Linked DNA regions of Phytohabitans rumicis. The protein of the gene in region 1 interacts with the protein of each later gene in a pairwise test. Links are inferred from orthologs where the notes say so. Each region holds a gene or a part of one and is shown in the gene's direction. Other genes may lie near its edges.

Evidence for each region.
Region 2: the proteins of Prum_RS14790 (region 1) and Prum_RS31010 interact in binary tests that used the Escherichia coli proteins (3 or more experiments, as listed by UniProt). The link is inferred for Phytohabitans rumicis from one-to-one orthologs.

The regions. Positions count from the first base shown.
Region 1 is NZ_BLPG01000001.1:3,390,243-3,405,929, forward strand. What follows is about bases 4,595-8,791. They hold Prum_RS14790 (multifunctional oxoglutarate decarboxylase/oxoglutarate dehydrogenase thiamine pyrophosphate-binding subunit/dihydrolipoyllysine-residue succinyltransferase subunit), read left to right. Parts: upstream 4,595-4,961; coding sequence 4,962-8,591; downstream 8,592-8,791. Other genes in these bases: Prum_RS14785 (ABC transporter permease), read left to right, coding at 4,595-4,834; Prum_RS14795 (DUF6104 family protein), read left to right, coding at 8,578-8,757; Prum_RS14800 (discoidin domain-containing protein), read right to left, coding at 8,754-8,791. In the rest of the region: Prum_RS14760 (DUF4097 family beta strand repeat-containing protein), read right to left, coding at 1-787; Prum_RS14770 (GNAT family N-acetyltransferase), read right to left, coding at 1,718-2,524; Prum_RS14775 (DUF3052 domain-containing protein), read left to right, coding at 2,616-3,014; Prum_RS14780 (ABC transporter ATP-binding protein), read left to right, coding at 3,096-4,007; more of Prum_RS14785, read left to right, coding at 4,004-4,594; more of Prum_RS14800, read right to left, coding at 8,792-9,599; Prum_RS14805 (alkaline phosphatase D family protein), read right to left, coding at 9,611-11,185; Prum_RS14810 (hypothetical protein), read left to right, coding at 11,627-12,055; Prum_RS14815 (pyridoxamine 5'-phosphate oxidase family protein), read left to right, coding at 12,134-12,652; Prum_RS14820 (DnaJ family domain-containing protein), read right to left, coding at 12,649-12,996; Prum_RS14825 (hypothetical protein), read right to left, coding at 13,029-13,175; Prum_RS14830 (Uma2 family endonuclease), read right to left, coding at 13,157-13,570; pta (phosphate acetyltransferase), read left to right, coding at 13,641-15,656; Prum_RS14840 (acetate/propionate family kinase), read left to right, coding at 15,653-15,687. UniProt on the Escherichia coli protein: E1 component of the 2-oxoglutarate dehydrogenase (OGDH) complex which catalyzes the decarboxylation of 2-oxoglutarate, the first step in the conversion of 2-oxoglutarate to succinyl-CoA and CO(2).
Region 2 is NZ_BLPG01000001.1:6,811,906-6,826,282, forward strand. The notes cover bases 4,393-7,279. They hold Prum_RS31010 (ABC-F family ATP-binding cassette domain-containing protein), read left to right. Parts: upstream 4,393-4,978; coding sequence 4,979-6,580; downstream 6,581-7,279. Other genes in these bases: ypfJ (KPN_02809 family neutral zinc metallopeptidase), read right to left, coding at 4,393-4,761. Outside these bases: Prum_RS30990 (NAD-dependent succinate-semialdehyde dehydrogenase), read left to right, coding at 1-1,336; Prum_RS30995 (xanthine dehydrogenase family protein molybdopterin-binding subunit), read right to left, coding at 1,340-3,340; Prum_RS31000 ((2Fe-2S)-binding protein), read right to left, coding at 3,337-3,789; more of ypfJ, read right to left, coding at 3,799-4,392; Prum_RS31020 (helix-turn-helix domain-containing protein), read left to right, coding at 7,897-8,124; Prum_RS31025 (enoyl-CoA hydratase/isomerase family protein), read left to right, coding at 8,171-8,935; Prum_RS31030 (ABC transporter ATP-binding protein), read left to right, coding at 9,039-10,976; mug (G/U mismatch-specific DNA glycosylase), read right to left, coding at 10,958-11,506; Prum_RS48875 (SCO6045 C-terminal-like domain-containing protein), read right to left, coding at 11,759-12,265; Prum_RS31045 (MbnB/TglH/ChrH family RiPP precursor modification enzyme), read right to left, coding at 12,262-13,083; Prum_RS31050 (TIGR04222 domain-containing membrane protein), read right to left, coding at 13,080-13,976; Prum_RS31055 (TetR/AcrR family transcriptional regulator), read right to left, coding at 13,999-14,377. UniProt on the Escherichia coli protein: Genetic data indicate it may be involved in ribosome assembly or function.

The DNA.
Region 1 (15,687 bases):
GCCGGGACAGCAGGGCAATGCGTCCCGACGTGGCGGTCGCCCACAGTTTGCCCTCCCCGGACCCGAGCACGCCCTGCGCCTCCTGGGTCCACGTCTGACCGTTCGGCCGCACTTCCGGGAACGCGCTGGTGATCCGCCCCGACGTCGAGTGCAGGTGGACCGCGAGGTCGCTGTCCTCGCGGACCCGGACGGTCACGCTGCCGGAGGTGGTGTTGAGCCGGATCTCGCTGCGCCGGGGGTTGTCGAGGTCGCAGGTGATCGCGCCCGAGACGGTACGCGCGTGCACCCGCTCGGCCGGGCTGTCCGCGAGGATCAGCTCCCCTGAGATCGTCTCCATCGTGAGGTCGCCGGCCACGCCCAGCGCCTCGACCGGGCCGGAGACGAGCTTGGCGACCGTGCGTCCGCCGAGCCCCATGAGCGTGACCCGGCCGGACGTGACGGTGACGCTGGTGTCCTGCCGCAGACCCGAGGCGACGACCTCGCCGTCGACGAGATGCAGATCGGCCTGCACGCCCGCGGGCACGGCGATCGACACGTCGGCCCGGTAGCCCTTGTTGAACCAGAACCACAGGCCGGACCACTTGCGCGGGCGCTCGTGCCGCACGACCAGCCGCCCGTTGTGCTCCTCGACGATGACCGGCTTGCGGCCGACGTTGCCGATCTCGACGCGGGCCGGGCCGTCGGCCGCGACGACGTTGAGCCGGCCCGAGATGAGGTATACGTCAAGGCGGGTGACCGGCTCGTCGAAGCTGAGCCGCTGCGAGGCGTCGACCGTCCAGGTGCGCATGCCGCTCAGCATAACGCGATACATCGCGATACACCAGCTCGCCGCGCGCTTGCGCCGCGCGTTAGGAAGGGCACCTTGTTATGCAAAAAGCGATAACAAGGTGCCCTTCCTTGCGCTCACGCCGCCAGGTCGACGGAGCGTTGGGAGACGGAGGGCTCGGTGCGTACCGCGGACTCGGCCACCCGGGCGAGGTGCCGGCGGGTCGCCACCGCCTCCGGGTACAGCGCGGGCGTCGCCGTCACCGACACGACCAGCCGCGGCACCGCCAGCACCCGCCGCAGCGACACCCACAGGCTGTCGTCGCCCAGGAACGCCACGGTCGTCGGCCGCTCGCCGTAGTTGATCGCTACCGGCACCACCTTCGCGTCCGCGTCCACCGCCGCCTGGAACATCGCCGGGCGGAACCGTCCGAACATGGCGCCGCACCAGGTCGTACCCTCCGGAAAGACCGCGACCACCCCGCCGGCCCGCAGGGCCGCGGCGACCTGCGCCACCGTGCCCGGCAGCGCCCGCGGCCGGGTCCGGTCGACGAAGATCGTGCCGGCCGCGGCCGCCAGCGGCCCGATCACTGGCCACCCGCGCACGTCGTGCTTGGCCAGCATCCGCGCCGGCGCCAACGCGAGCAGCGCGACGATGTCCAGCCACGAGATGTGGTTGGCCACCAGCAGCGCCCGCTCGGTGGGCAGCCGCCCGCGGGTGACCAGGCGGACCCGCAGCGCCGCCAGCACCGCGCGGGCCCAGGCCCGTCCGGCGGCGCGCCGCCCACGCTGATTCAGCAGCGGGAGTACGGGCAGGAGCGTCACACCCAGCAACACTGCTCCGATCAGGGCCGCCAGCCGGCCCACCTGCCGTACCCGCGAGACGCGCTCGCCCGCGTCGGGGTGGGCAGGCACGCCGGCCCGCACTCCGACCGCGGCTGCCAGAGCCCGCTCACTTGACGTCCCCAAGGCTGGGCTGGCTGCTTCCAAGGAAGTGCTTGAGGTACCGCGGGTCCATCCGGTCGAGGGACAGCAATACGTAGAGGTCGGCGACGCCGAAGTCCGGGTCGTACGCCGGCTCGCCGCAGATCCACGCGCCCAGCCGCAGGTAGCCGCGCAGCAGTGGCGGCACGGCGGCCCGGCCGGTGTGGGCCGCGACCGCCGCCGCCGCACCCGGCTCGGCCAGCCACGGCCGGCGCGGGCGCACCCGCAGCGTGGGCGGCGACAGGTGCTTGGTGCGGGCCAGGTCCCAGACGCCGGCGGCCGTGGCCGGCCCGCCGGCGAGCGGCACCGAGGCGCAGCCGCCCAGCCAGCGCAGGTTCTTCAGGTGCAGGTATCGGGCGATGCCGGCCCACATCAGGTTGATCACCGCGCCGGTGCGGTGGTCGGGGTGCACGCAGGACCGTCCGGTCTCCACGAGGTGGTCGCGCAGCGGGCTGAACGCCCGCATGTCGAACTCGCTGTCGGCGTAACGGCGGCCGGCGCGGGCGGCGGCCTGCGGCGGCAGCATCCGGTACGTGCCGACCACCGCCCCGCTCGGCTCCTCGCGCACGATGAGGTGGTCACAGAACTCGTCGAACTCGTCGACGTCGAGTCCCGTGCCGGCGGTGGGCAGGTGGGCGCCCAGTTCCGCGGCGAAGACGTCGTAGCGCAGCCGCTGTGCGGCGGCGACCTGATCCCGGTCGTCGGCGATCAGCAGGGAGTATCCGCTGGTTCCGGTGGTACCCGCGGGAGCGGTGCTGGTGAGCAGTACAGCCATGCTCTCTGTGTAGGCATCCACGGTGATCAGGGAGTATCCCGAGCGTGTATCGCGCGTGGCGCTTGGCTGGCGATGTGAGACCGTACGTGCCGTGGCTGGTTACTCGGGTACTCCTCTCGCCCGCAAGCTGGGCATCGGCGCCGACTCCCTGGTCCTCTTCGACGGCGCGCCGGGCGGGTTCGCGATCGACGGCGTCGCGGCCGACCAGGTCCCCGGGCCCGACCCGTACGACGTGATCCTGTGCTTCTGTCCGGACCGCGCCCGGCTGGCCGAGCGGTGGCCGGTGCTGCACCCGCTGACCACACCGGCCGGGTCACTGTGGATCGCCTGGCCGAAGCGCGCGTCCGGCCGGCAGACCGACCTCGACGAGAACGTCGTACGCGACTTCGCTTTGGCGGCCGGCCGGGTGGACGTCAAGGTGTGCGCGATCGACGAGGTCTGGTCCGGGTTGAAGCACGTGATCCGGGTGGCGGACCGTCGCGCGAATTGAAAATCTTGCTTCTACCCGCCACCCTGTGTGCGGCGCGAGAGCGGCTTGCAGCCAGCACCGCGCGCTCACGGGAGGAGAGAAATGTCCGACGGACAGATCATCGTGTCCGGGCTGACGAAGCACTACAAAAACGTCAGAGCGGTCGACAATTTGTCGTTTACCGTCGCACCGGGGCGAGTCACGGGCTTCCTCGGCCCGAACGGCGCCGGTAAGACGACCACCCTTCGCATGTTGCTCAACCTGGTCCGCCCCACCGCCGGGGTGGCCACCATCAGCGGCCAGCGGTACGCCGACCTGCCCGAACCGCTGCGGCACGTCGGCGCGGTGCTGGAGGCGTCCAGCGCGCACAAGGGCCGTACCGGCATCAACCACCTGCGGGTGATCTGCGCGGCGGCCGGGTTCCCGCGCCACCGGGCGGACGAGGCGCTGGCCCTGGTTGGCCTGACCCCGGCGGCTAAGCGCAAGTTCAAGGGGTACTCGCTGGGCATGCGCCAGCGGCTGGGCATCGCCGCCGCGATGCTCGGCGATCCCAAGGTGCTGGTGCTCGACGAGCCGGCCAACGGCCTGGACCCCGAGGGCATCCGGTGGATGCGCGACCTGCTCAAGACGCTCGCCGGGCAGGGCCGCACGATCCTGGTCTCCAGCCACCTGCTGTCCGAGATGCAGTTGCTCGCCGACGACCTGGTGATCATCGCAGCCGGCAAGCTGGTCCGGCAGGGCACGGTCGACCAGGTGATGGACTCGATGGCGCACAGCGTCCAGGTTCGGGTCCGTACCCCGCAGGTCGACGAGCTGACCGCGGCGCTGGTCGCGCAGAACGCCACCGTCACGCCCAACGGCGACGGCGCGCTGCTGGTCAGCGGCGTCGACGCGCCGGCCGTCGGCCGGGTCGCCCTGAAGGCCGCGGTCGAGCTGCACGAGCTGACCGTCGAGCGGCCCGACCTGGAACGGGTGTTCCTGGAGCTGACCGCGGGGAAGGCGGCGATCCGATGAAGCTGGTCCACAGCGAGTTCCTCAAGCTCCGGACGACCAACGCCTGGTGGCTCTTCGGGCTCGGCGCGCTCGGCATGCTGGCGCTGGCGTTCCTGATCAACGCGCTGCAGGCGCACTACCTGCTGAACGACCCCAGCACGGAGGGGATGTCCACGGAGGACGCGGCCACCTTCGAGGCGACCGGCAGCGTGGTGTACCAGGCCGCCAACCTCTACACCTCGGGCCAGTTCTTCGGGCTGCTCTTCGTGATGCTCATCGGCATCGTGCTCATCACGAGTGAATTCCACCACCAGACCGTGACCACGACCTTCCTCACGACGCCGCACCGCACCGCAGTGATCGCGGCCAAGCTGGCGATGGCGGCGCTGGCCGGGGCGTTCTTCTGGCTGGTCACGACCGCGATCAACATCCCGGCGACGATCATCTTCCTGAACACCGAGGACTTCACCAGCCAGCTCGGCGAGTGGGCGGTCACCCGGGCGATCCTGCTCAACCTGGTGGCATACCTGCTCTGGGGGATCCTCGGCGTCGGCTTCGGCGTGCTCATCCGCAGCCAGATCGGCGCGACGGTCACCGCGGTCGCGCTCTATCTGCTGGGTACGGCCGCCGCGGCGATCGTCTTCACGCTCTTCGCGCAGTGGCTCGACCTGGACTGGATCAGAGACCTCCAGTACGGCATGCCATCGATCGCGTCCGGGCTGATGGTCAGCGGCACCGACCTACCGAATCAGCCGGCCTTCTGGGTGGGCGCCGTCGTGCTGGTCGTCTGGGCCCTGGCCACCGGAACGGTCGGCACCTTGATCACCCGTACGAGGGATGTGAGCTGACCGAAGTCCGACCATGGGGTGTGCAGCAACGCACTAGCGTGTCGCGCTGCACACCCCATGATCAACTGGCTGGCGTAGCCTTGATGCCGTCTTCCGCGTCAACCGCTGAAAGAGGCGAAAACCGGCCGTGTCGACCCAACAGGCATCGCAGGAAAACCCGCTCGCGGGGTTCGGCCCCAATGAATGGATCGTCGAGGAGATGTACCAGCGGTACCTCGCCGACCCATCCAGCGTAGACCCCGCCTGGCACGATTTCTTCGCCGACTACAAGCCGGCGACGGATGCCGGTTCGCCCGCGCCACCAGCGGAGAAGGCCGAGGTCACGCCGCCGGTATCCGCGCCCGCGGCGAAGCCGAAGCCCGCCGCGACCCCCAAGGCGGAGAAGGCGAAGGGCCCGAGCGCGCCGGCCGGAGCCAAGACCACTCAGCTCCGCGGCGTCGCCGCCAAGATCGTGCAGAACATGGACGCGTCGCTCGCGGTGCCCACCGCGACGAGCGTGCGGGCCGTGCCGGCGAAGCTGCTGGTCGACAACCGCATCGTGATCAACAATCACCTCGCCCGGGGCCGCGGCGGCAAGGTCAGCTTCACCCACCTGATCGGGTACGCGCTGATCAAGTCGCTGGCCGTGCACCCGGAGATGAACAACTCGTACGCCGAGGTCGACGCTAAGCCAGCGGTGGTCGAGCCGGAGCATGTCAACCTCGGCATCGCGATCGACCTGGCCCGCCCGGACGGATCGCGCACCCTCGTGGTGCCGAGCATCAAGGGCACCGAGCAGATGGACTTCCGGCAGTTCTGGCAGGCGTACGAGGACGTGGTCCGGCGCGCCCGCCGCAACGAGCTGACCATGGAGGACTACGGCGGCACCACGATCTCGCTGACCAACCCGGGCGGCATCGGCACCGTGCACTCGATGCCGCGGCTGATGACCGGGCAGGGCGCGATCATCGGCGTCGGCGCGATGGAGTACCCGGCGCCGTACGCGGGCATGTCCGAGGAGAGCCTGGCCGACCTCGCCGTCAGCAAGATCATCACGCTGACCAGCACGTACGACCACCGGATCATCCAGGGCGCGCAGTCCGGCGAGTTCCTCAAGACCGTGCACGAGCTGCTGCTCGGCGAGCACGGCTTCTACGACGAGATCTTCACCTCGCTGCGCCTGCCGTACGAGCCGGTGCGCTGGGTGCGCGACGTCGACGCCAGCTCCGAGGGTCAGATCAACAAGACCGCGCGGGTGCACGAGCTGATCCACGCCTACCGGGTCCGGGGCCACCTCATGGCCGACACCGACCCGCTGGAGTTTCAGATCCGCAAGCACCCCGACCTCGACGTACTCGAACATGGTCTGACGCTGTGGGACCTGGACCGCCACTTCCCGGTGGCCGGTTTCGCCCACAAGCAGCGGATGAAGCTCCGCGAGATCCTCGGCGTGCTGCGCGACTCCTACTGCCGCCGGGTGGGCGTGGAGTACATGCACATCCAGGACCCGGAGGAGCGGCGCTGGATCCAGGAACGGATCGAGCTCAAGTACGCCAAGCCCGACGCCGGTGAGCAGAAGCACATCCTCAACCGGCTCAACGCGGCCGAGGCGTTCGAGACGTTCCTGCAGACCAAGTTCGTGGGCCAGAAGCGCTTCTCGCTGGAGGGCGCCGAGTCGCTGATCCCGCTGCTCGACGAGATCCTGCAGGCGTCGGCCGAGGCCGACCTGGACGAGGTCGTCATCGGCATGGCCCACCGCGGCCGGCTCAACGTGCTGGCCAACATCGTCGGCAAGCCGTACGAGAAGATCTTCTACGAGTTCGAGGGGCACATCGACCCGAAGTCGGCGCACGGCTCCGGGGACGTCAAGTACCACCTCGGCCAGGTCGGCAAGTTCACCACCCCGGACGGCGAGCACGCGATCACCGTCTCGGTGACCGCCAACCCGTCCCACCTGGAGGCCGTCGACCCGGTCATGGAGGGCATCGTCCGGGCCAAGCAGGACCGGATCGACCTCAAGCTCGAGGGTTACACGGTGCTGCCGCTCGCGGTGCACGGCGACGCCGCGTTCGCCGGCCAGGGCGTGGTCGCCGAGACGCTCAACTTGTCACAGCTGCGCGGCTACCGCACCGGCGGCTCGGTGCACGTGGTGGTCAACAACCAGGTCGGCTTCACCACCGCCCCGGAGTACAGCCGCTCCTCGCTCTACTCCACCGACGTGGCCCGGATGATCCAGGCGCCGATCTTCCACGTGAACGGCGACGACCCCGAGGCCGTCGTGCGGGTGGCCCGGCTCGCGTTCGAGTACCGCCAGGCGTTCAACAAGGACGTCGTCATCGACCTGGTCTGCTACCGCCGGCGGGGGCACAACGAGGGCGACGACCCGTCGATGACCAACCCGCTCATGTACGCGATCATCGACAAGAAGCGCTCGGTCCGGAAGCTCTACACCGAGGAGCTGATCGGCCGCGGCGACATCACCGTCGGCGACGCGGAGGAGCTGCTGCGCGACTACCAGGCGCAGCTGGAGCAGGTCTTCAAGGCCACCCGCGACGCGGCCACGACCGGCACCCGCCCCACCCGGGTACGCCAGCCGGAGCCCGAGCCGGCGGTCGACACCAAGGTCGACCCGGCCGTGGTCAAGGCGGTCGGCGACGCGCACGTCAACCTGCCCGAGGGCTTCACCCCGCACAAGCGCATCCAGCAACTGCTGGACCGGCGGGCCAAGATGGCCGCCGAGGGCCACATCGACTGGGGCTTCGGCGAGATCATGGCGTTCGGGGCGCTGCTCAACGACGGCGTCACCGTCCGGCTAGCCGGGCAGGACTCGCGCCGCGGCACGTTCGTCCAGCGGCACGCGTCCATCGTGGACGCCAACACCGGCGACGACTACCTGCCGCTGTCCGCGCTGGCCAAGGACCAGGCCCGGTTCTTCGTACACGACTCGCTGCTGTCCGAGTACGCGGCGATGGGCTTCGAGTACGGCTACTCGGTGGAGAACACCGAGGCGCTGGTGCTGTGGGAGGCGCAGTTCGGCGACTTCGCCAACGGCGCGCAGTCCGTGGTGGACGAGTTCATCTCCTCCGGCGAGGTCAAGTGGGGCCAGCAGTCGTCGCTGACCCTGCTGCTCCCGCACGGCCACGAGGGCCAGGGCCCCGACCACACCTCCGGGCGGCCGGAGCGCTACCTGCAGCTGTGCGCCGAGGACAACATGCGGGTGGCCAACCCGACCACCCCGGCGAACTACTTCCACCTGCTGCGCCGCCAGGGCCTGTCGACCAAGCGCAAGCCGCTGGTGGTGTTCACGCCGAAGTCGCTGCTGCGGCACCGGCTCGCGGTGTCCAGCGTGGAAGACTTCACCACCGGTACGTTCCAGACCGTCATTCCTGACTCCGGCGGACCGCGCCCGGAGCAGGTCAGGCGGGTGCTGCTGTGCACCGGCAAGCTGTACTACGACCTCTTCCAGGCGCGCGCCGAGCGGGGCGTCACCGACACCGCGATCATCCGGATGGAGCAGCTCTACCCGCTGCCGGTCGAGGAGTTGCGGGCCACCCTGTCGGCGTTCCCGAACGCGACCGACTTCGCCTGGGTGCAGGAAGAGCCGGCCAACCAGGGCGCCTGGTCGTTCATCGCGCTGAACCTGCTGGAGCACCTGGAGGGCGTGAGCCTGCGACGGATCTCCCGCCCGGCGGCGGCCGCGCCCGCGGTCGGCTCCGCCAAGCTGCACGAGGCCGAGCAGGCCGCGCTGCTGGAGGCGGCCCTGCATGTACTTCACTGACCGCGGCATCGAAGAGCTGGCCGAGCGGCGCGGCGAGGAGAGCGTCTCGTTGGAGTGGGTGTCCGAGCGGCTGCGCGACTTCGTCGACCTCAACCCCGAGTTCGAGACGCCGATCGAACGCTTCGCCACCTGGCTGGCCCGGCTGGACGAGCTCGACGAGGACTAGCCGGGGTACGCCTCCAGCTCCACGACCCGGGAGTACGTCAGGCCCTCGTTGCTGGCCAGCGCCAGGACGCGTACGGCCTTGGTCAGCACCGGCGGGAAGGCGGTGCTGACCAGGCCCGCGGTGTTGCCGCGTACCTGCGCCACGGTCACCCACTGGCCGCCGCTGTCCACCTGGACGTCCCAGTCCCGCAGGCCGTACCGGGCCGCCGGGTAGCGGGTCGAGTTCAACGTGTACAGATCCACCCGGCCCACGGTCTCCTCGGTGGCGAAGGACACCTGCAGCCAGTCCGGGAAGAGGCCGCGGGTGCCGTCGTTCCAGCCGGTGGTGGTCGCCCAGTGGGCCGAGTCCCGGTCGCCATCGGTGGCACCGCAGGCCGGGTAGACCGGTAGGTGCTCGGAGGAGGCGACGACGGTCGCGAAGCGGGCCAGGTTGCCGGTCGGGTTCTCCGGCGCGGGCAGCACGGTGACCGGCAGCGACAGCCGGGCATCCCCGGCGCGCAGCGCCAGCGCGTACTCCCCGGGTGCGGTGCCGACCACGGCGGTGACCTGCACGCGGATCTTCAGCTCGTACCCGGCCGGCAGGTAGCTGGTGACCACCTCGCGGGACACCCGCAGCTCGTCCGGGGCGTCCACGAACGCGTCCGCGTAGACCGCGCGCGCCCCCGCGTTCTTGAACCGGAGCTCGAAGCCGCTGCGCGGGCACGGCTGCGGCAGCACCTCCACGGTGGACACGTCGGTCGACAGGGCGAGCTGCGGCCGGGTCCGCTCGGCGGTGGCCGGCGTGCTCGACGCCAGCAGCACGAGTCCGCCGGCCACGACCGTCCACATCAGACGCCTAGACATACGCTGCCCCCTCAGGCCGGGTTCAGGCCGGGGTTGCCGGCTTCGACGACGAACGACCGGTGCGTGCTGACCGGCGCGCCCGGCCGGTCGACGTACGGCAGGATGCGGAAGTCGGCGCGCAGCTCGCTGCCGGTCAGCCGGCACACGACGTAGCCGCGCCGCTCGTTGACCAGCTTGAGATGCGGGTTGCTGTCGAGGAACTTCTGGCCCATGGGCGAGATGTCCATGCCGTTGCCGGCGCTGCTGATGGACGTGCCGACGAGCTCGACGCCGATGGTCGGCCCGGCGACGTCCCGCTTCAGGTCGAACGCGTAGCTGCTGTGCACGTCGCCGGTGACCACGACGGGGTTCGGCCGGGTGGCGAGCCCGGCCAGCGCGCGGTCCTGCTGCGCCTGGTAGCCGTCCCAGCCGTCCATATTGAACAGTTGCCCCGCGGTCGGGTCGAGGTCCATCTGGCTCATCACGACCTGACTGGCCACGATGTTCCAGGTGGCCTGGGAATCCCGCAGCCCGTCGAGGAACCACTGCTCCTGGGCGTCGCCGAGGAGCGTCCGGGCCGGGTCGCGGCGGGCCGGCGAGTCCGGGTCCCAGCCGTCCCCCTGCGCCTGGTCGGAGCGGAACTGCCGGGTGTCCAGCACGGTGAAGTCGGCCAGGTCGCCGTACCCGAACCGGCGGTGCAGGCGCATGTCCGGGCCCTGCGGTTGTGGCGTACGCAGCGGCAGGTTCTCCCAGTACGCGCGGTAGGCGTTGGCCCGGCGTACCAGGAAGTCCTCGACCGGGGCGTTGGTCTTGGACACCAGCCCGGCGTAGTTGTCCTGCACCTCGTGGTCGTCCCACGTGACGATCCACGGTGCGACCCGGTGCGCCTCCCGCAGGTCCGGGTCGCTCTTGTAGAGCGCGTACTGCAGCCGGTAGCGGTCGAGCGTGTCCGTCTCGGTGCGGAACTGGCTCGGCACCGGGGTGCTCACGTTGCGCAGCCCGCCTGCGGCGGCGATGCCGTACTCGTAGATGTAGTCGCCGAGGAAGAGCACCACGTCCGGGTCTTCGGCGGCGAGGTGGCGGTGCGCGGTGTAGTAGCCGTCCCCCCAGTACTGGCAGGAGGCGAACGCGAACGTCAGCCCCGACGACGGCCCGGCGGGCGCCGTCCGCGTGCGGCCGACCTCGCTCTGCCACCGCCCGGCCCGGAAGCGGTAGTAGTACTGCCGCCCGGGCTTCAGCCCGCGCACGTCGACGTGCACGCTGTGGCCGTACTCGTAGCGCGCGGTCGCGACGCCGCTGCGCACGACGTGCCGGAACCGCTCGTCCGTCGCGACCTGCCACTCGACCGACGCGTCCCGTCTGTCCATGCCGGACAGTGGCTCGAACGGCTTCGGGGCCAGCCGCGTCCAGATGACGACCGAGTCCGGCAGCGGGTCGCCCGACGCGATCCCGAGCGTGAACGGGTCTTCCCGCAGCGCCGCCCCACCGGCCCGCGCCTCGGGGCGCCCCCGGTAGTCGACGGTGAAGGCAAGCGCGGTGGCCGCCCCGGCGACGGTCAGGAACCGGCGCCGGGCGAGGGCCGCGGCGGGGCGGGGGATCTCGAACACGCCGGCTCCTCTATGTAGGTTATTGCCGGTTGATCATTCCAAAGCTGCAACCTTTCGTCCAGATGGCCGGCAGGCATCGGCACGGAGTCGATCGCGTGAGCACCCCGGATCCGGCGCGTGCCACGCGCCCCCTTTGTCCGTCGATCAAGGGCATATGGCCGTACTTTGATCTCCAAACCATGACCATTTGCCCTTGATCGGCGACAAATCCCTTGATCGGCCATCGGCTGGTCAGCGGATCATGAGGGCACACAGGTTACACTCAGTAAACCTTTAGACACCAAGGGTGTTCTCCCGGGCGTTGAAACGCATACTCGCGGGCGCGCAGGCTGTCTTGCGGGGACGCCGCCTACCGTCTTCATCCCACTCATCAGCGTCGATTGGGGGATCATGAGACGCCTCATAGCCATCCTCGCCTTTGCGCTCTTTGCCCTGTTCGCAGTGAGCAGTCCCGCATTGGCCGACAACCCACACTTCCTCCGCTCCAGCGCGAGCGGACCCAATAACGCAGGCAACCTCGACGTCAACTTCAAGATCGCTGGGCTCGGCGACAACGTCACCATCACGGTGACGGCAACCGCCGACGCCACCGCGGTGTACGCGTGCCGCAACAACGGCGGCAACTTCCCGAGTGACCCGAAGAAGACCCAAGTCTCCGGGCCGGTGAGCGCGTCGGGCGACTTCACGTCCGGCAAGAACGGCCAGGTGTCGGGCTCACTCACCCTCTCACCACCATCGACAACGCTGGCATGTCCTGGCGGGCAGCGCCGGGTGCTGGTCAGCGTGAGCTACACCAACGTCCAGGTCTCCGGCGGCGGTGACACCGCCTCGATTCCTGGCACCTTCAGCCGCACCTTCTTCAACATCTAAGCCGTCGGCACCGGCGGCGCCCCCGCTCGGCCCGTCTCACTCGTAGATGCTTAGGAGGACACGAGAAAGAGGCGGACCATGACTGACCGAGAGCCCACCACGGTTACCAACCTCGACCAGTACGGATCTCCGGCCCTGCCGTGGAGCCGGCCCCGCGACGAGCTGGCCAACAGTCCGGCGGACCGCGACACGCCGTACTTCCTCGGTACCGCACGGCCGGACGGGCGCCCGCACTCCGCCGGAATCGGGGCCACGTGGCATGACGGCGCCCTCTACTTCGTCAGCGGACCGGGCACCCGCAAGTCGCGCAACCTGGCGGCCAATCCGGCCTGCACGGTCTCCGCCCACCTGGCGACCCTCGACCTGGTCCTCGAGGGCGAGGCGAGCCGGGTCACCGACCGGCCGACGCTGGAACGCCTGGCCGCCGTCTACCGCGACAACGGCTGGCCCGCCGAGGTGGACGGCGATGCGCTCACCGCGCCGTTCACCGCGCCCAGTGGCGGCCCGCCGCCCTGGTACCTGTACCGGCTCAACCTGCGCACGGCGTACGGCGTCGCCAGTGCCGAGCCGCACGGCGCGACCCGCTGGGACTTCTAACGCGAGCCTCGCCAGGCCGCGACAACCGCGTCGACGTCGACCTCGTCGATGACCACCGGCGGGCCGTCGACCTGACCGCGGTTGGCCTGGCGGATCCGCTCGTTCAGGTCGGTGACGTACTCGCGGACGAGCTGCTCGGACCGCTTCTTCGCCACGGTCTCCATGAGCTCCTCGGCCTCCTTGCGGATCCGCAGTGACGTGGGCGCGATCCCGGTCAGCTCCTCGCGACGCACCCAGTCCTTGAGCCACCAGTTCTCCTCGTACGGCTCGCCGCGCCCGGGCAGCGGCTTGCCGGATCCGGGGAGGTCATCGAACTCGCCCCGCTCCTGCGCCTCCCGAATCATGCGATCAATGTGCGACTCGAACCGGCTCGGCACTAGTCCTCCAATGCGGACACGTCCACCGTCGCCCACACCAGCCCGGGAGCGGCGACCGTGTCGCCCGCGGTGAAGATTCCGGATTCGACATATCCGGTGTCTCCAAGGCGGAACGTGTGCAGCTCGATCACCGGCTCGATCTCCACCCGCCAATAGTGCTGGATCCCACCCGCGGCGTACTGTGCGGGCTTTCCCGGCGGTCGTCCGTCTCCGAACCCGGACTCACGACTTCGACGGCAAGCACTACTTCGTAGGCGAAGTACCGGCTGCGACGACGGCTGTAAGCGTCCGCATGCACCACCAAAAGATCGGGATTGCGGCGAAGTCGCTCGTCCAGCCTGATCTCCTGCTCCCGGAGGACCTTGAGATCCGGCGGGCAGACAGCAGCCATCTGGTTCTTCAGGGCATCGACGACCTCCTGATGCCAGGAGGTGGGGGTGGCCGCCATGCGAATGACTCCATCGACAAGCTCGCGACGCGGATCCTCCGGGAGTCCATCGAATTCGTCACCCGTGAGAACCTGGCCTATCGGCTCGTACACGTAATCAGTGTACGGGCAGAGAGATCCGGGGCGCCCGATCAAGTGGAGCCTGGCCGCATAGGCTGACCTCGTGGCGCGGAGCGTGTACGTCGCGGGCGTTGGCCCCGGGGGTGGGAAGTCGACGATCGCGCTCGGCCTGGCCGAGCTGCTGTCCCGGCAGGTGGAGCGGATCGGGGCGTTCCGGCCGTTGACGCCGGCCGCGGTCGAGGATCCGATCCTCGCCCTGCTGCGCGAGCGCTACCACATCGAGTCGCCGTACGCGGACATGTACGGGGTCACGTACGCCGAGGCGAGCGCGTTGGTGGCCGGAGGGCGGCGGGAGGAGCTGATCTCCCGGATCGTCGGGCGCTACCGGGAGCTGGAACGCCGGCACCAGGCCATGGTGGTGGTGGGCAGCGACTTGACCGAGGAGGATCTGGCGTTCAACGCCCGGCTGGCGACCGAGTTCGGCAGCGTTGTGGTGGGGGTGGTCGAGGGCGAAGGGGACGTCGCCGGGGCGTACCACAGTCTGGTGGACCTCGACGCGACGGTGCTGGCGGTGATCGCCAACCGGGTCCCGCCTGGCACGACGATGCCGGAGCTGCCGGTGCCGGCGTACGCGATCCCGGAGGTGCCGGCGGTGTCGGCGCCGACGGTGGCGGAGGTGGCGGCGGCGCTGGGCGCCACCCTGCTGGCCGGCGACGCCGCCGCGCTGGACCGGGACGTGCTGGACTTCGTGGTCGGCGCGGCGCACGTGCCGCTGCTGCTGGACCACCTGACCGACGGCTGCCTGATGATCACGCCTGGTGACCGAGACGACCTGCTGGTGGCGGCCGGCGCGGCCCGGGTCGCCGGTACGGCGGCGGTGGCGGGCATCGTGCTGACGCTCGGCGAGCAGCCGGACCCGCGCGCGATGCGCCTGGTGGAGCGGCTCGACGCCGGGCTGGCGGTGCTGTCGGTGCCGTCCGACAGCTACCACACGGTCGAGGTGCTCAGCCGGATCGAGGGGCGCCCTACGGCGGCCAGCCCGCGCAAGGTGCAGGCGGCGATCGGCGCGTTCGAGTCGAGTGTGGACACCGAGGAGCTGGCGCGCCGGCTCGACGTGGCGCGGGCGACCCGGGTGACGCCGCTCATGTTCGAGTACGACCTGATCGACCGCGCCCGCGCGAACCGGCGGCACCTGGTGCTCCCGGAGGGCGGCGAGGAGCGGATCCTGCGCGCGGCCGATGTGCTGCTGCGCCGGGGCGTCGCGGACCTGACGCTCCTCGGCGACCCCGGCGACATCGCCCGCAAGGCGCGCGACCTCGGCCTGGACGTCGAGGCGGCCCGGGTCGTCGACCCGGCGACGAGCCCGTGGTTGGAGGAGTTCGCCGCCACGTACGCGGATCTGCGGCGGCACAAGGGCGTCACGCTCGACCTGGCCCGGGACGTGGTCCGGGACGTCAGCTATTTCGGCACGCTGATGGTGCACGCCGGGCGGGCCGACGGGATGGTCTCCGGCGCGACGCACACCACGGCCGCGACGATCCGGCCGGCGTTCGAGATCATCAAGACCGTGCCGGGCCTGGGGGTGGCCTCCAGCGTGTTCTTCATGCTGCTCGCCGACCGGGTGCTCGTCTACGGCGACTGCGCGGTCAACCCCGACCCGGACGCGGCCGAGCTCGCCGACATCGCACTGTCCTCAGCGGACACCGCGGCGCGGTTCGGCATCGAGCCGCGGGTGGCGATGCTGTCGTACTCCACCGGCGCGTCCGGCACAGGGGCCGACGTGGAGAAGGTCGCGGCGGCCACCGCGCTGGTCCGGCAGCGCCGGCCGGATCTGCCCGTCGAGGGACCCATCCAGTACGACGCCGCGATCGACCCCGCGGTCGCGGCGACCAAGCTGCCCGGCAGCGAGGTGGCGGGGTACGCGACCGTCTTCATCTTCCCCGACCTGAACACGGGCAACAACACGTACAAGGCGGTGCAGCGGTCGGCCGGTGCGGTCGCCGTCGGCCCGGTTATGCAGGGCCTGCGCCGCCCGGTCAACGACCTGAGCCGGGGTGCGACGGTCAAGGACATCATCAACACGGTGGCGATTACCGGGATACAGGCGGCGTCCACATGAGAGTGCTGGTCCTCAACTGCGGCTCCTCCTC
Region 2 (14,377 bases), 3.4 Mb from region 1 along the record:
CGCCCAGGTGCCGGACGCCACAGTGGACGATGCGCTCGCCGCGGTCGGCGCGGCCGCCCAAGCGGGGCCGTCATGGGCCGCCACGGCGCCCCGGGAGCGGGCCGAGGTGCTGCGCCGGGCGTTCGAGCTGATGACCGAGCGCGCCGAGCCGCTGGCGCGGCTCATCGTCATGGAAAACGGCAAGGCGCTGCGCGATGCCCGCGGCGAGGTCGCCTACGCCGCCGAGTTCTTCCGGTGGTACGCCGAGGAAGCGGTCCGCGCGTCCGGCTCCATCGGCACCGCGCCCGCCGGCGCCAACCGCATTCTCGTGGTGCGCCAACCGGTCGGGGTGTGCGTGCTGGTGACCCCGTGGAACTTCCCGGCCGCCATGGCCACCCGCAAGATAGGACCGGCGCTGGCGGCCGGCTGCACCGTCGTCCTGAAGCCGGCCAGCGACACCCCGCTCACCGCCCTCGCGATGGGCGCCATCCTGGCCGACGCCGGCGTGCCGCCGGGCGTCGTCAACGTGCTGCCGTCGCGCCGCTCCGGCGCGGTCGTGTCGGCGATGCTGCACGATCCCCGGGTACGCAAGCTGTCCTTCACCGGCAGCACCGAGGTGGGCCGGATCCTGTTGCGGGAGGCGGCCGACCGGGTCGTCAACACGTCGATGGAGTTGGGCGGCAACGCGCCGTTCCTGGTGCTCGACGACGCCGACGTGGACGCCGCGATCGCGGGTGCGATGGTGGCGAAGATGCGCAACGGCGGCGAGGCATGTACGTCGGCCAACCGCTTCTACGTGCACCGGCGGGTGGCCGACGAGTTCTCCCGCGGGCTGGCCGAGGCGATGGCAAAGCTCGTCGTCGGCCCGGGCCTCGACCCGGCCACCGAGGTCGGCCCGCTCGTCAACGAGCCGGCCGTGGACAAGGTCGACGAGCTGGTCTCCGGTGCCCTCGACGGCGGTGCCCGGGTGCTCACCGGCGCGGGCCGGCCGGACGGTCGCGGCTGGTACTACCGGCCCACCGTCCTCGCAGATGTCGACCCGGCTGCCGCGATCCTGCGCGAGGAGATCTTCGGCCCGGTGGCGCCGCTCGTGGTCTTCGACGACGTCGAGGACGCGGTGGCTCAGGCCAACGACACCGACTTCGGGCTGGTGTCCTATCTGTACACCGGCGACCTGGCGCGCGGGCTGCGGGTGGCCGAGGCGCTGGAGGCCGGCATGGTGGGCCTCAACCGCGGGCTGGTCAGCGACCCGGCGGCCCCGTTCGGCGGGGTGAAGCAGAGCGGCATCGGTCGCGAGGGCGGCCACGACGGCCTGCTGGAGTACCTGGAGTCCAAGTACATAGCCGCATCCTGGTAACCCTCACGAGATCGCGGCCAGGACGCGGTCGGGGGTGATGGGGAGGTCGCGGACGCGTACGCCGAGCGCGTCGGCGACCGCGTTGCCGATGGCTGCCGCCGTGGGGCCCTGGGCGGCCTCGCCGGCGCCCACCGACGGCTCCTCCTGGCGGGACAGCAGCTCCACGTCGACCGGCGGCGCCTCGCTGAAGCGCAGGATCGGGTAGCTCTCCCAGTCGACGCTGGTCACCCGGCGGCGGTCGAAGCGTACCCGCTCCTTGAGCGTCCAGCTGGTCGCCTGGACGGCGCCGCCCTCGATCTGGTTGCGTACGCCGTCGGGGTTGACCACCAGGCCGACGTCGACGGCGACGGCCAGCCGGCGTACCCGGATGTCGTGCACCGCCTCGACCTCGGCGACCACCGCGCAGTACGCGCCGTGGTCCTTGTAGCGGGCGAAGCCGATGCCGCGCCCCACGCCCTCCTCGGCGTCGGGCGAGCCCCAGCCGCCCAGTTCCGCGGCGGCGCGCAGGACCGCGCGGGCGCGCGGGTCGGTCAGCTGCGCGAGGCGGTAGTCCAGCGGGTCCCGGCCGGCGGCTTCGGCGAGTTCGTCCATGAAGGACTCGATCGCGAAGACGTTGAGGAACGCGCCCAGCGACCGCAGGGACGACGAGCGTAGCGGCGCGCGCAGGGCCCGGTGGGCGCGGATCCGGCGGTGCGGGAACGTGTAGCTGGGTATGGCGTTGCGCGCGGTGCCGGCACCCCGTTGCGCGGGCGGGTCGGCCGGGGGCGGCAGCTCGTGCGGGTGGGCGAGGTGGGCCGCGGCGAGCAGGCCGGGGCTGCCGGCGTACCCGGGGCGGGCGACGTGGCCTTGGCTCCACACGTCGTACGACCAGGTGGCCACGGTGCCGTCGGCGTCGAGGCCGGCCGCCACGTCGGCGGTCATGGCCGAGCCGAACGGGGCCCAGGTCAGCTCGTCGCGCCGGCTCCAGCGCACCTGCACCGGGCGGCCGGGGACCGAGCGGGCCAGCAGCACGGCGTCGAAGGCGGCGTCGTCGGCGGCGTTGTGCCCGTACGAGCCGGCGCCCTCGACGTGGCGCACCTCCACCCGCTCGGCGGGGATGTCCAGCGCCTGGGCGATCGCGCCGCGCAGGGCGTAGATGCCTTGGCTGTGCGTCCACACGCGAACGACGTCTCCGTCCCACGCGGCGACGGCACAGCTCGGCGCCATCGAGGCGTGTGCCAGGAACGGCCGGCTGTAGCTGGCCCGCAGCCAACGGGCGACCGGAGCGGGGGCACCGGACTCGTCCACAGTGGAGCTGTCGACCGGCCCGGAACGCAGGTACGCCGGCAGGTCGTCCTCGTCGGGGAGCGTGTCCTCCTCGTGCCAGCGGGCCGCCTTGGCGAGCGCCTCGGCGGCCCGGTCCGCGGCGTACTCGGTCTCGGCGACCACGCCGAGGAAGCGGCCGTCCAGGTAGAAGTCGGCGGTGGTGTCCACGCCGAGCAGGACGGCGCCGGGGGAGGGCGGGCGCACCACCCGGCCGTACGCCTGGCCGGGCAGGCGCAGGTCGTGCACGAAGCGCGGCCGGCCGGTGACCTTGTCGGGCAGGTCCAGCCGGGGCGCGCTGGTGCCGACGACGCGCGGCCCGCCCGAACGCGAAGACGGGGCCGCGAGCGTGGCGGAGAGGTCCACATGTGCCGCCAGCGCCCAGTACGTCGTGTCGCCGAAGGCCCCGTCGCGGACCACCGCCGTGGCCGGCTCCAAGCCCGCCGCGGTGACGAGCCGTGCGCGTACCCCGGCACAATGCTGGCGGAGCGCGGAGCCGGAGACGGCGACGGACATGCTGCCGGCGGTGAGGCCCTCGTCTGGACCGTCCACTGTGCTCGCCGGGAGCATGCGGATCCGGCTCAGGTCGACGTCCAACTCCTCGGCGGCGATCTGGGCCAGCGCGGTGAGGATGCCTTGGCCGAGCTCCACCTTGCCCACCCGTACGTGGACGGTGCCGTCCGGTGCGAAGCGAACCCTCATGCGGTGTCCCGGGCGGCGCGGACGACGGCCCGGACCATCCGTTGGTGCGCGCCGCAGCGGCACAGGTGGCGGTCGAGGGCGGCGGCGACGGTCGCGGCGTCCGGGTGCGGGTCCGACGCCAGCAGGGCGGCGGCGCTGACCAGGATGCCGGAGACGCAGTAGCCGCACTGGGCCGCCTGCTCGGCCAGGAACGCCTCCTGGACCGGATGCGGCGTCAGCCCTTCGATGGTGGTGACCTGCTTGCCGGCGGCCGACCACAGCGGTAGGTCGCAGGAGGGCGCGGGCCGGCCGTCGAGGAGCACGAAGCAGGCGCCGCACAGGCCCATGCCGCACCCGAAGCGGGTGCCGAGGAGCCCCAGCTCACCGCGGAGCGCGTCGAGCAGCGTCCGGTCCGGCGGACCTTCGACGGTTTGGCGCTCGCCGTTGATGATCAGCTCAAAGCAATCGATTGCGCCACTCTACAGCGCGTTGCCGAACGTGTCGCACCGCTTCGGGTCGCCGGTGCGGTAGCCGTGGTCGAACCACTGCTGGCGCTCCTGTGCGCTGCCGTGCGTGAACGCCTGCTCGTTGACCCGGCCGGTGCTCTGGCGCTGGATCGTGTCGTCGCCCACCGCGGCGGCGGCGGTCAACGCCTGCTGGATGTCCTGCTCGGTCACGCCGGTGAAGAGCGGCTGCCCGCCGGCGTCGGTGGTCTGCGTCGCCTTGTTGGCCCAGACCCCGGCGTAGCAGTCCGCCTGTAGCTCCAGCAGCACCGAGAGGGCGTTGGCGTTGCCGGGGTCGCGCTGCTGCTGGCGGCGCATCTGGGCCTCGGTGCCGAGCAGCGTCTGCACGTGGTGGCCGTACTCGTGGGCCGTGACGTACGCCTGGGCGAACTGGCCGGGCGCGCCGAACCGGTTGGCCAGCTCGTCGTAGAAGCTCAGGTCGATGTAGACGTGGTTGTCGGCGGGGCAGTAGAACGGGCCGACGCCCGAGTCGGCCGCGCCGCATCCGGTCGACACCGCGCCGGAGAAGTAGCGGGTCGTCGCGGTCTGGTACGGCCGGCCGAAGTTCTCCGGCAGGCCGCGCTGCCAGTACGCCTGGATGGAGTTGATGAACGCAAGGTTGACGCAGGCCGGGTTGTCGAACCGGTTGGCGTTCTCCCGGGAGCATGCCTGATCGAGTTGGGTGTTGTCGGCGGTCTCGGTGTCGCTGCCGGTGAGCCCGCCGAGGCTGCCCAGGCTGCCGAGCCCGCCCAGCCCGCCCTGGCCGAGGCAGAGGAAGCCGAGCAGGCAGACCAGCACCACGGCCACGACGAGGAGGCCGCCCTTGCCGGCGGGCAGCTTGAAGCCCGGACCAGGCAGGCGTGGGCGTCCCCCACCCCGCGTGCCGCGCATGTCCTCGACCTGGCTGGTGTCGAGGTCGGCGTCCTTGTTGAACTCCACGCGATCATGCTAAGACCACAAATCCGGCAATACGGTCTAAAGGGCGTTGCCGATCTTGATCACTAATGCGTTGGGAGCCCGCCGGACGGCCCGGTAGAATCGCTCCCGTGCTGCTCTGCGAAGGCTGAGCTTTCAGGAGCCGACCGGGTCGATGACCGGCCGGCTCTTTGGTGCGCCCTGAGACAGCCTTCGATCCCCCAGAGAGCGAGTTCACGAGATGATTACCGCCACCGGCCTGGAGCTTCGCGCCGGCGCCCGGATCCTGCTGTCCGACACGACGCTGCGCGTGCAGCCGGGCGACCGGATCGGCCTGGTCGGGCGCAACGGCGCCGGCAAGACCACCACGCTGAAGGTGCTGGCCGGCGAGGGCCAGCCGTACACCGGGCAGGTCGACCGGCGCAGTGTCGTCGGCTATTTGCCGCAGGACCCGCGTACCGGAGATCTCGAAGTCACCGCCCGCGACCGGGTGTTGTCCGCGCGCGGCCTGGACACCCTCCTGGCCGAGATGCAGCGCCTGGAGGCCGAGCTGGCCGCGGGCGACGACCGCCTCCTGCGCCGGTACGGCACCCTGGAGGATCAGTTCGCGTCGCTGGGCGGATACGCGGCCGAGGCCGAGGCCGCCCGCATCTGCGCCAACCTGGGCCTGCCCGACCGGGTGCTGGCGCAGACCATCGGCACCTTGTCCGGCGGCCAGCGGCGCCGCATCGAGCTGGCCCGGATCCTCTTCCGCGACGCGGGCGAGGACGGCGCCGGCATCCTGCTGCTCGACGAGCCGACCAACCACCTGGACGCCGACTCGATCACCTGGCTGCGCGGCTACATGGCGGCCCACAAGGGCGGCCTGATCGTGATCAGCCACGACGTGTCGCTGCTCGACGCGGTGGTCAACAAGGTCTGGTACCTGGACGCCAACCGGTCCGTCGTGGACATGTACAACCTCGGCTGGAAGGCGTACCTGGAGCAGCGCGAGACCGACGAGCGGCGGCGGCGCCGGGAGCGGGCCAACGCCGAGAAGAAGGCCGGCGCGCTCATGGCCCAGGCGGACAAGATGCGGGCCAAGGCCACCAAGACGATCGCCGCGCAAAACATGGCCCGCCGGGCGGAGCGGCTGCTGTCCGGTCTGGAGGACGAGCGGGTCGCGGACAAGGTTGCCAAGGTGCGGTTCCCGACGCCGGCGTCGTGTGGCCGCACCCCGCTCACCGCGACCGGGCTGTCCAAGTCGTACGGGTCGCTGGAGATCTTCACGGACGTCGACGTGGCCGTGGACCGCGGCTCCCGGGTGGCGATCCTGGGCCTCAACGGCGCCGGCAAGACCACCCTGCTGCGGATGCTCGGCGGCCTGCTGGAGCCGGACACCGGACAGGTGCTGGCCGGGCACGGGCTGCGGGTGGGCTACTACGCGCAGGAGCACGAGACGCTCGACGTCGAGCGCACCGTGCTGGACCACATGCGCAGCGCGGCGTTCGAGCAGTCGGACACCGACCTGCGCAAGATCCTGGGCGCGTTCCTCTTTTCGGGTGACGACGTTGACAAGCCCGCCGGCGTGCTGTCCGGCGGCGAGAAGACGCGGTTGGCGCTGGCCACGCTGGTCTGCTCGGGCGCCAACGTGCTGCTGCTCGACGAGCCGACCAACAACCTCGACCCGGTCAGCCGCGAGCAGGTCCTGGACGCCATCGCCCGCTACCCCGGCGCGATCGTCCTGGTGACGCACGACCCGGGCGCCGTACAGGCCCTGAAGCCGGACCGCGCCATCCTGCTCCCGGACGGTGACGAGGACGCCTGGAGCGACGACCTGCTGGAGCTCGTCGAGCTGGCCTAGCCGGGGTGGAGTGCGGCGGCGAGCAGCACGGCGGTGGCGGCGCCGACCCCGACGAGGAGCAAGGGGGCGGCACCGGCGGTCCGGCCCGGCGTTCCGGGGCGGTCGCGGCCACCGCAAGCCACGGGAAGAACGTCAGCCACGCCTGCTCCACCCCGCCCCGGGCCAGCCCGGCCAGCACAGTGGACAGCACCGCCACGGTGGCGCCCACCAGGAACGGCCACCCGGGCGTGTTGCGCACCTTCCGCAGGCTGGCGACCAGCGCCGGGCCCGCGGCGAGCAGCAGCGCGACCAGGCTGATCCCGCCCCACCAGAGCACCGGGCGGTCGCGCTGCGCGGCCAGCAGCCCGTCCACCCAGCGGAACCCCTGCAACTGGGCCACGCCCACCGGCACCAGCGCGCCGGCCGCGGTGACCAGGTTGAGCGCCGCCCGCCGGCGGGCGAAGTACAGGCACACCAGCGACAGGCCCATCCACGGCACGGCGAACGAGAACATCGCCGCCACGCCGAGCAGCAGCCCTGCCGTACCCGCCCAGGCGGCCGCCTGCACGCCCGTGCGGCGGTGATCGCTGGCCCGGACCCCCGCCGCGACCATCGCCGCGACCAGGACCGCGACGAGCGCGTCCAGGCTCGCGCACAGCCATATCGAGTACGGCGAGAGCGCGACCACCGGTAGGTAACGGCGGCCCGGCAGGTCGCCGCAGACGCCCCGCACCGCGACGAGGACCAGCGGCACCAGCAGCGCCCCGACGCCGGTCAGCAGCGCGCCCACGGCCAGCGGCTCGGTGATTCCGGCACGGTGCAGCCAGCGCAGCACCAGCGCGGGGCCGGGCGGCGCGCCGGGGTGGAACGCCTGCCCGTACAGCCCGGCCAGGCCGTGTACGAGGGCCAGCGAGACCGTCCACGCCAGACCGGCCAGATAGCCGGTGACCAGTACGAATGGCCAGCCGGCCCGGTCCCACCAGCCACGGGCCACGACGGCCAGGACCACCGCGGCCACCGCCGGCGCGAGCAGGCTTCGCGGCCCGACCGTCCACGAGTACGCGCCGAGGAACGGCGCCGCGGACGTGCCGAGGCCACTCGCGAACCGCGTCGCCAGCCAGGTGAACGCGAGTCCGGCGGCGACGAGGGCGAGCCACCCGAGAAGATCTCGGCGCGTCACCCTCGCATCGCTCATCACGGCGCACCACGGTATCGGGTAGGCGACAAGGTGTGCGTGTCGCTTGGCTTAGCGATGATATCTAGCGCATGATCGTTCGAGGCGGTCTAATAGGTGGGACCGCAAAGAAACCGCACAGTCTGGGACGTGAGGAATCAACATGGCAGCCACCGGCACAGCCACCAGCACTGAGAAGGGTCGCCGGATCGTCGGAGCCGAGCGTCAGACGCTCGCCAAGGACCTGGTCAAGCGGTATACGTCGGGTGAGAGCATTCGTGCTCTCGCGGCGTCGACCGGCCGTTCGTACGGGTTCGTGCACCGCGTACTGACCGAATCGGGCGTGCAGCTTCGCCAGCGCGGCGGCGCTCGTCGCCGCAAGAAGGCGTGAGCACTCTTTCGCCTGTTCCGCACCCGCCCGCCGTCGGAAACCCCCGATGACCTCCGACAGCGGTGTTCGGCTGGATTGCGCCGGGCCGGTCGCGACTGTCACGTTGTGCCGGCCCGACGTGCTCAACGCGCAAACGCCTGCGATGTGGACGGCGTTGCGTGAGTTCTCCCGCGACCTGCCCGGTGATGTGCGGGTCGTAATCGTACGGGGCGAGGGCCGGGCCTTCTCCGCCGGGTTAGACCTTTCACTAGTGAGTGGTGAAGGGATGAATTCTTTCACGGAGATGGCCCGGATCACCCCTGAGGAAAGCGCCGATCGCATTCACGGCTTTCAAATGGGATTCACGTGGTTGCGCCGGCCTGACATCGTTAGCATCGCAGCGGTGCAGGGGCATGCGATCGGCGCCGGATTCCAGCTCGCGTTGGCGTGTGATCTGCGCGTACTCGCCGACGACGCGAAGCTATCCATGGCCGAGGCGGCACTGGGTCTCGTACCCGACCTCGGCGGCACCAAACGCCTCGTGGAACTGGTCGGTTACGGCCGCGCGTTGGAGCTGTGCGCCACCGCGCGGCGGGTGGACGCGGTCGAGGCCGAGCGGATCGGGCTGGCCAACCTGGTGGTGCCCCGCGCCGACTTGGACGGTGCCACCAACGACCTGGCCGCAGCCGTGCTCAACGCACCCCGCAACGCCGTCATCGAGGTCAAAGCCCTGCTCAGCGGGGCCGCCGACCGGTCGTACGCGGAACAGGACCGCGCGGAGCGGGAGGCGCAGACGCGCCGGTTCCGCGACCTGGCCGGGCTGGGCGAGTAAGGATTACCCGGGAACATCGGGCTTACCTGGCGAGTTCTGTCGTACGGGCGGTGGAGACTGGACCCGCGGACGGCTTTGGAGGTGACCGGTGTCATACGGCGGCATGGGGGGCTGGGAGACGCTACGTGCGCTCCGGGCCAAGGACAAGGTCGCTGGCCACCGGCTCACCCGGGGCACCGGCAGCCGGATCGTGGCCTTCGCCAGGCCGTACCGCCGGGACATCGTTGTCTTCTTGATCACCGTGGTGATCGCCGCCGGGATCGGCGTGGCGACCCCGGTGCTCGCGGGCGACGTTGTCAACGCGATCACCCGCGGCGGCTCCGAAGCCGGCGCGACGGTGGTCCGGCTGGCGCTCTTCATCGCCGGCCTCGCCGTCGTCGACGCGCTGCTCTCGCTGGCCCAGCGCTGGTATTCGGCCCGCATCGGCGAGGGCATCATCCTCGACCTGCGCACCCAGGTCTACGACCACGTGCAGCGGATGCCGTTGCAGTTCTTCACCCGTACGCAGACCGGCGCCCTGGTCAGCCGCCTCAACAACGACGTGCTCGGGGCGCAGCGGGCGTTCACCTCGACGCTGTCCGGCGTTGTCAGCAACGTGATCCAGCTGGTCCTCACCGCGGCGGTGATGTTCACCCTGTCGTGGCAGATCACCACGCTTTCGCTGTTCATGCTGCCGCTGTTCATCCTGCCCGCCCGGCGGGTCGGCCGGCGCCTCGCGGAGATCACCAAGGAGGGCTACGACCTCGACGCGAAGATGAACGCCACGATGACCGAGCGGTTCGGCGTGGCCGGCGCGCTGCTGGTCAAGCTCTTCGGCCAGCCGGACGCGGAGGCGCGCCGGTTCGCGGTCCGCGCCGAGCGGGTCCGCGACATCGGCATCCAGTCCGCGATGTTCTCGCGCACCTTCTTCGTCGCCATGCTGCTGGTGGCCTCGCTCGCCCAGGCCCTCACGTACGGGCTGGGCGGCTGGCTGGCGGTCACCGGCAGCGTCAGCGCCGGCACGGTCGTCACGCTCGCGCTGCTGCTCACCCGGCTCTACGGCCCGCTGACCGCACTGTCCAACGTGCGCGTCGACGTGATGAGCGCGCTGGTCTCGTTCGACCGGGTCTTCGAGGTGCTCGACCTCGCGCCGTCCATCGCGGAAAAGCCCGACGCGGTCGACATCCCGGCGGGCGCCGGCCGGCTGGAGTTCCGCGACGTGCGCTTCCGCTATCCGTCCGCGGCCGAGGTCTCGCTCGCCTCGCTGGAAGACGTCGCCGCGCTCGACCGCACCGTCTCCGAGCCGGTGCTGCGCGGCGTGTCCTTTGTGGTCAAGCCCGGCCAGATGGTGGCCCTCGTCGGCCCCTCCGGCGCCGGCAAGTCCACCACCTCGATGCTGGTCTCCCGGGTGTACGACGTGACCGAGGGCGAGGTGCTCGTCGGCGGCGTCGACGTGCGCGACGCCACGCTCGGCTCGCTGCGCGACACGATCGGGGTGGTCACCCAGGACTCGCACCTCTTCCACGAGACCATCGCCGACAACCTGCGGTACGCCAAGCCCGACGCCACCGACGACGAGCTGTGGGCGGTGCTGCGCGGCGCCCAGGTCGAAGACCTCGTCCGGTCCCTGCCCGACGGGCTGGACACGATGGTCGGCGAGCGCGGCTACCGCTTCTCCGGCGGCGAGAAGCAGCGGATCGCCATCGCCCGACTGCTGCTCAAGGCCCCGTCCATCGTGATCCTCGACGAGGCCACCGCACACCTCGACTCCGAGTCCGAGGCGGCCGTGCAGCAGGCGCTCGCGGTGGCGCTGACCGGGCGTACGGCCCTGGTCATCGCGCACCGCCTGTCCACCGTGCGCAACGCCGACCAGATCCTGGTGCTCGACGACGGCAAGATCGTGGAGCACGGCCGCCACGACGAGCTGGTCGGCGTGGGCGGGCTGTACGCCGAGCTCTACCGCACCCAGTTCGCGGTCGCCGACTCGCCCACGCCCTACGGCGAGGGCGACACCCCCGAGCCGGTCACCGTCCCCGGCCGGGCCTACCCCGACGAGACCTGAGCGGCGCGCAGCCGGGCAAACGCGTCGGCGAGCGTGTCCACCGTGTAGTGCGCGTTGAGGCCGCTCGGGTTGGGCAGCACCCACAGGCCGGTGCGGCCGAGCGCCTCGGCCTGCCGCCCGAACGTGGCCCCCGGCCGCCCGAACCCGATCCGGTACGCGGTCACCCCGACCACCGCCAGCCAGCGCGGCCGCCACCGGGCCACCTTCTCAGCCAGGACCTCGGCGCCGGCGACCAACTCGTCCCGGGTCAGCTCGTCGGCGCGCGCCGTGGCCCGGGCCGCCACGTTGGTGATGCCCAAGCCGTACGCCAGCAGTTCGTCCTGCTCGGCCGGGGCCAGTTGGCGCGGCGTGAAGCCGGAGCGGTGCAGCGCCGGCCAGAAACGGTTGCCCGGACGGGCGAAGTGATGGCCGGTCGCGGCGGAGTACAGACCGGGGTTGATGCCGCAGAAGAGCACCGCCAGACCCGGCCCGACGACGTCCGGGATGGTCCGCCCGGCCGCCGAGGCCAGCTCCTCCTTGGACGGCCGCATACCCCCTCCTCCCACTCGCCGTTTCACACTCCCGCGCGCCACGCCTGCTCGCGCGCGTCGATCAAGGGCTTTTGCGTCGATCAAGGGCAAACGGTCGTGGAAAAGAGATCAAACCACGGCCATATGCCCTTGATCGACGCAAAAGCCCTTGATCGACGCGGCCGGCCGTGCAGGCGCGGGCCCCGTACGCCCGCTCGCTCAGCCCCAGATCCACGCGGATCATCCTGCCAGCCGAGTTTGATCAGGGACTTTCTACGCAGACGCGCCGGCAACACGCCCGACAAACTCCCTGATCACCGTGGAGAGGCGGCGGAGGGGGCCGCGGGGGTGGGTGCGGGAGGAGAGTTCGTCCGCGGCTAGGGCGGACAACGGCGTGGACCGGGCGAAGGCTAGGCCGTCGGCGTAGGAGCCTTGGGTGGGGCGGGTGGCGGCCCAGGAGGCGAAGGCGGTCGGCCATTCCGGGCCGAAGGACGCGGCCAGGAGGGGCCAGTGGCGGGCCACGTCGGCGGCGCGTTTGCGCAGGAGGGCGCGGCGGGCGGCCTCGACGGGTACCGGGTCGAAGCCGTCCGGCACCGGTGCGCCGGCGACGAGGGCCGCCACGAGCGCGGCCTGCCGGTCGGCGAGCGTGCGCGGTGTCTCCTCGGTCGCACGCGCGGCGGCGCCCGTAGGCGGCGTCATTCCATCGGCGGCCGCGTCCGTTTGGGGTTTCGGTTCGTGGCGCCGCTGGAAAAACGCCGCCGCGCCGCCGCGCGTACTCATGTGATGACCGGGTAGCCGGAGGCGGCGGCGATCGCGTCCAGTTCGGCGCGCAGGGTGGCGGCCGGCGGGTAGTGGCCGTCGCGTTCCAGCATCAGGGCCGGCGGCCGGCGCCGGGCGCACAGCTCCCCGACCAGGTCGAGCACCTCCCGCGGCACCGCGTCGGTGTGCGTGTCGTGGTAGATCCCGTCGTGTTCGGCGCCGCCGGCCACGTGGACGTACGCCACCCGCTCCAGCGGCAGCCGGCCGAGCAGGTCGGTCGGCTCGGTGCCCCGGTTGCGGGCGTTGGCGTACACGTTGGCGATGTCGAGAAGCAGCAGCGCCCCGGTGCGGTCGAGGATCTCGGTCAGGAACGCGCCCTCGTCCAGCTCGTCGTCCGGCCAGTCGAAGATCGCGGCGATCGGTTCCAGCGCGATCGGCACCGGCAGCTCCGCCTGCGTGCGGACAACGTTGGCGACGACCGCGTCGACCGCCTCCCGCGTCCGCGGCAGCGGCAGCAGGTGCCCGGCCTCCAGCCCGCCCGCGCGTACGAACGCGATGTGCTCGCTCACCAGCGGGGCCCCGAGCCGTTCGGCCACCGCGGCCAGGTGCGCGACCCGCGCGGGGTCGACGGGCTCCGCGCCGCCGAGCGACAGCTTCACGCCATGGGGTACGACGGCAGCACCCTTGCCCCGGAGGGCGGCGAGGGGAGCCGGCAGCGGCCCGGAAGACGGCACCGACTCCGCGACGACCTCGGTGAACGCCAGCCCGGGCAGGTCGGCCACGAACCCGGAGATCTCCGGCCGCCAGCCGATGCCCACGCCGAACGACGGGGTGGTCATCCCCCGCATCCTCCGCCGCCGCAGCCGCCTCCGCCGCCGTCGGACGAGCCACCGCTGTCCCCGCCGGAGGAGCTGCCGCCGTAGGAGCCGCCGGTGCCACCCGCCGACGCGTACGCCCGCTGGATCTCGGCCTCGGCGGCGAATGCCGGGTCGAGCGCCCACAGCGACGCGGCGCCGAAGAGCCCGACGCCGAGCGCCACGCTCGCCGCGCCGTACGTCGCGTAGGCCGGCGCGCTCGACGGCGACAGGTACTCGTGCCGGCGGCGCATGTCGTTGAGGGCTGTGCGGGCGGCCATGGTGTGCCGGGGTACCCGGAAGAAGGTGGTCACCGCGATCAGCGCCCAGCCGATGAGCAGCAGGATGAGGAAGCCCACCGGCTTGTCGTTCGCCAGGCCGGCCATGACCCGCACGATGCCGAGCCCGAGCAGGGCGAGCATCAGCAGCGGGACCACCCGGGCGGCCCGGCGGGTCGCCGCGGTCGGCACCAGGCCGTCGGACCGGAGGCCCTCGCGCAGCTCGGTCAGCGCCGACTCCACCCACGGCTCGTGGGCCAGGTCGCGGGCGCGGATCCGCTTGCCGGCCGCGTTGTAGACCGCCTGGTCCAGCGGCGTGACGCCGGCTGGCATCGGGCCGGCGGGGGACAGGGCGCCGCCCTTGGCCACGTCGATCGCCCCGGCGGCGCGCAGCCCGGCCAGCGACGAGTACAGGGCGAGCTTTTCGCCCCCGTTGAGGTAGGCCACCTGCTGCGGGCCGAGCCGGTCGACCGGGTAGCCCCGACGCCCGGTGAAGAGGATGGCGCGGTGGATGATCGCGGCGATCACGAGTGCTGCGGCGGCGCCGGCAAAGAGCGCCAGGAAGGTGGGTCCGGGGATCCCCCAGGTGTCACCGATCATGCGTTCATAGTGCGACAGGTTGTCACGCCTTGCGTACCGCCTCTTCGACCAGATCGAGCACCCGGCCGAGGTCACCCGGCGGGCGGCCCATGGCCAGGTGCAACACCAGGCCGTCGTACGCCAGCTCTAGAAACTGGGTCAGCACATCCAGGGGTACGTCGTCGCGCAGCACCCCGGCGTCCCGCTGGCGGCGCAGGCGTTCGTGGGTGGCGTCGGTGATGGCCTGTGAGCGCTCCGCCCAGCGCTTGGCGAACGCGGGGTCGGTGCGCAGCCGGCGGGACACCTCGAGCTGGCTGCCCAGCCAGCCGGCGGTCTCCGTGGAGTCGGCGCGGGCGAGCAGGTCGCGCATGACCTGGACGAGGCCGTTACGGGCGACGGTCTCCACCATCGCGGCGGCGTCG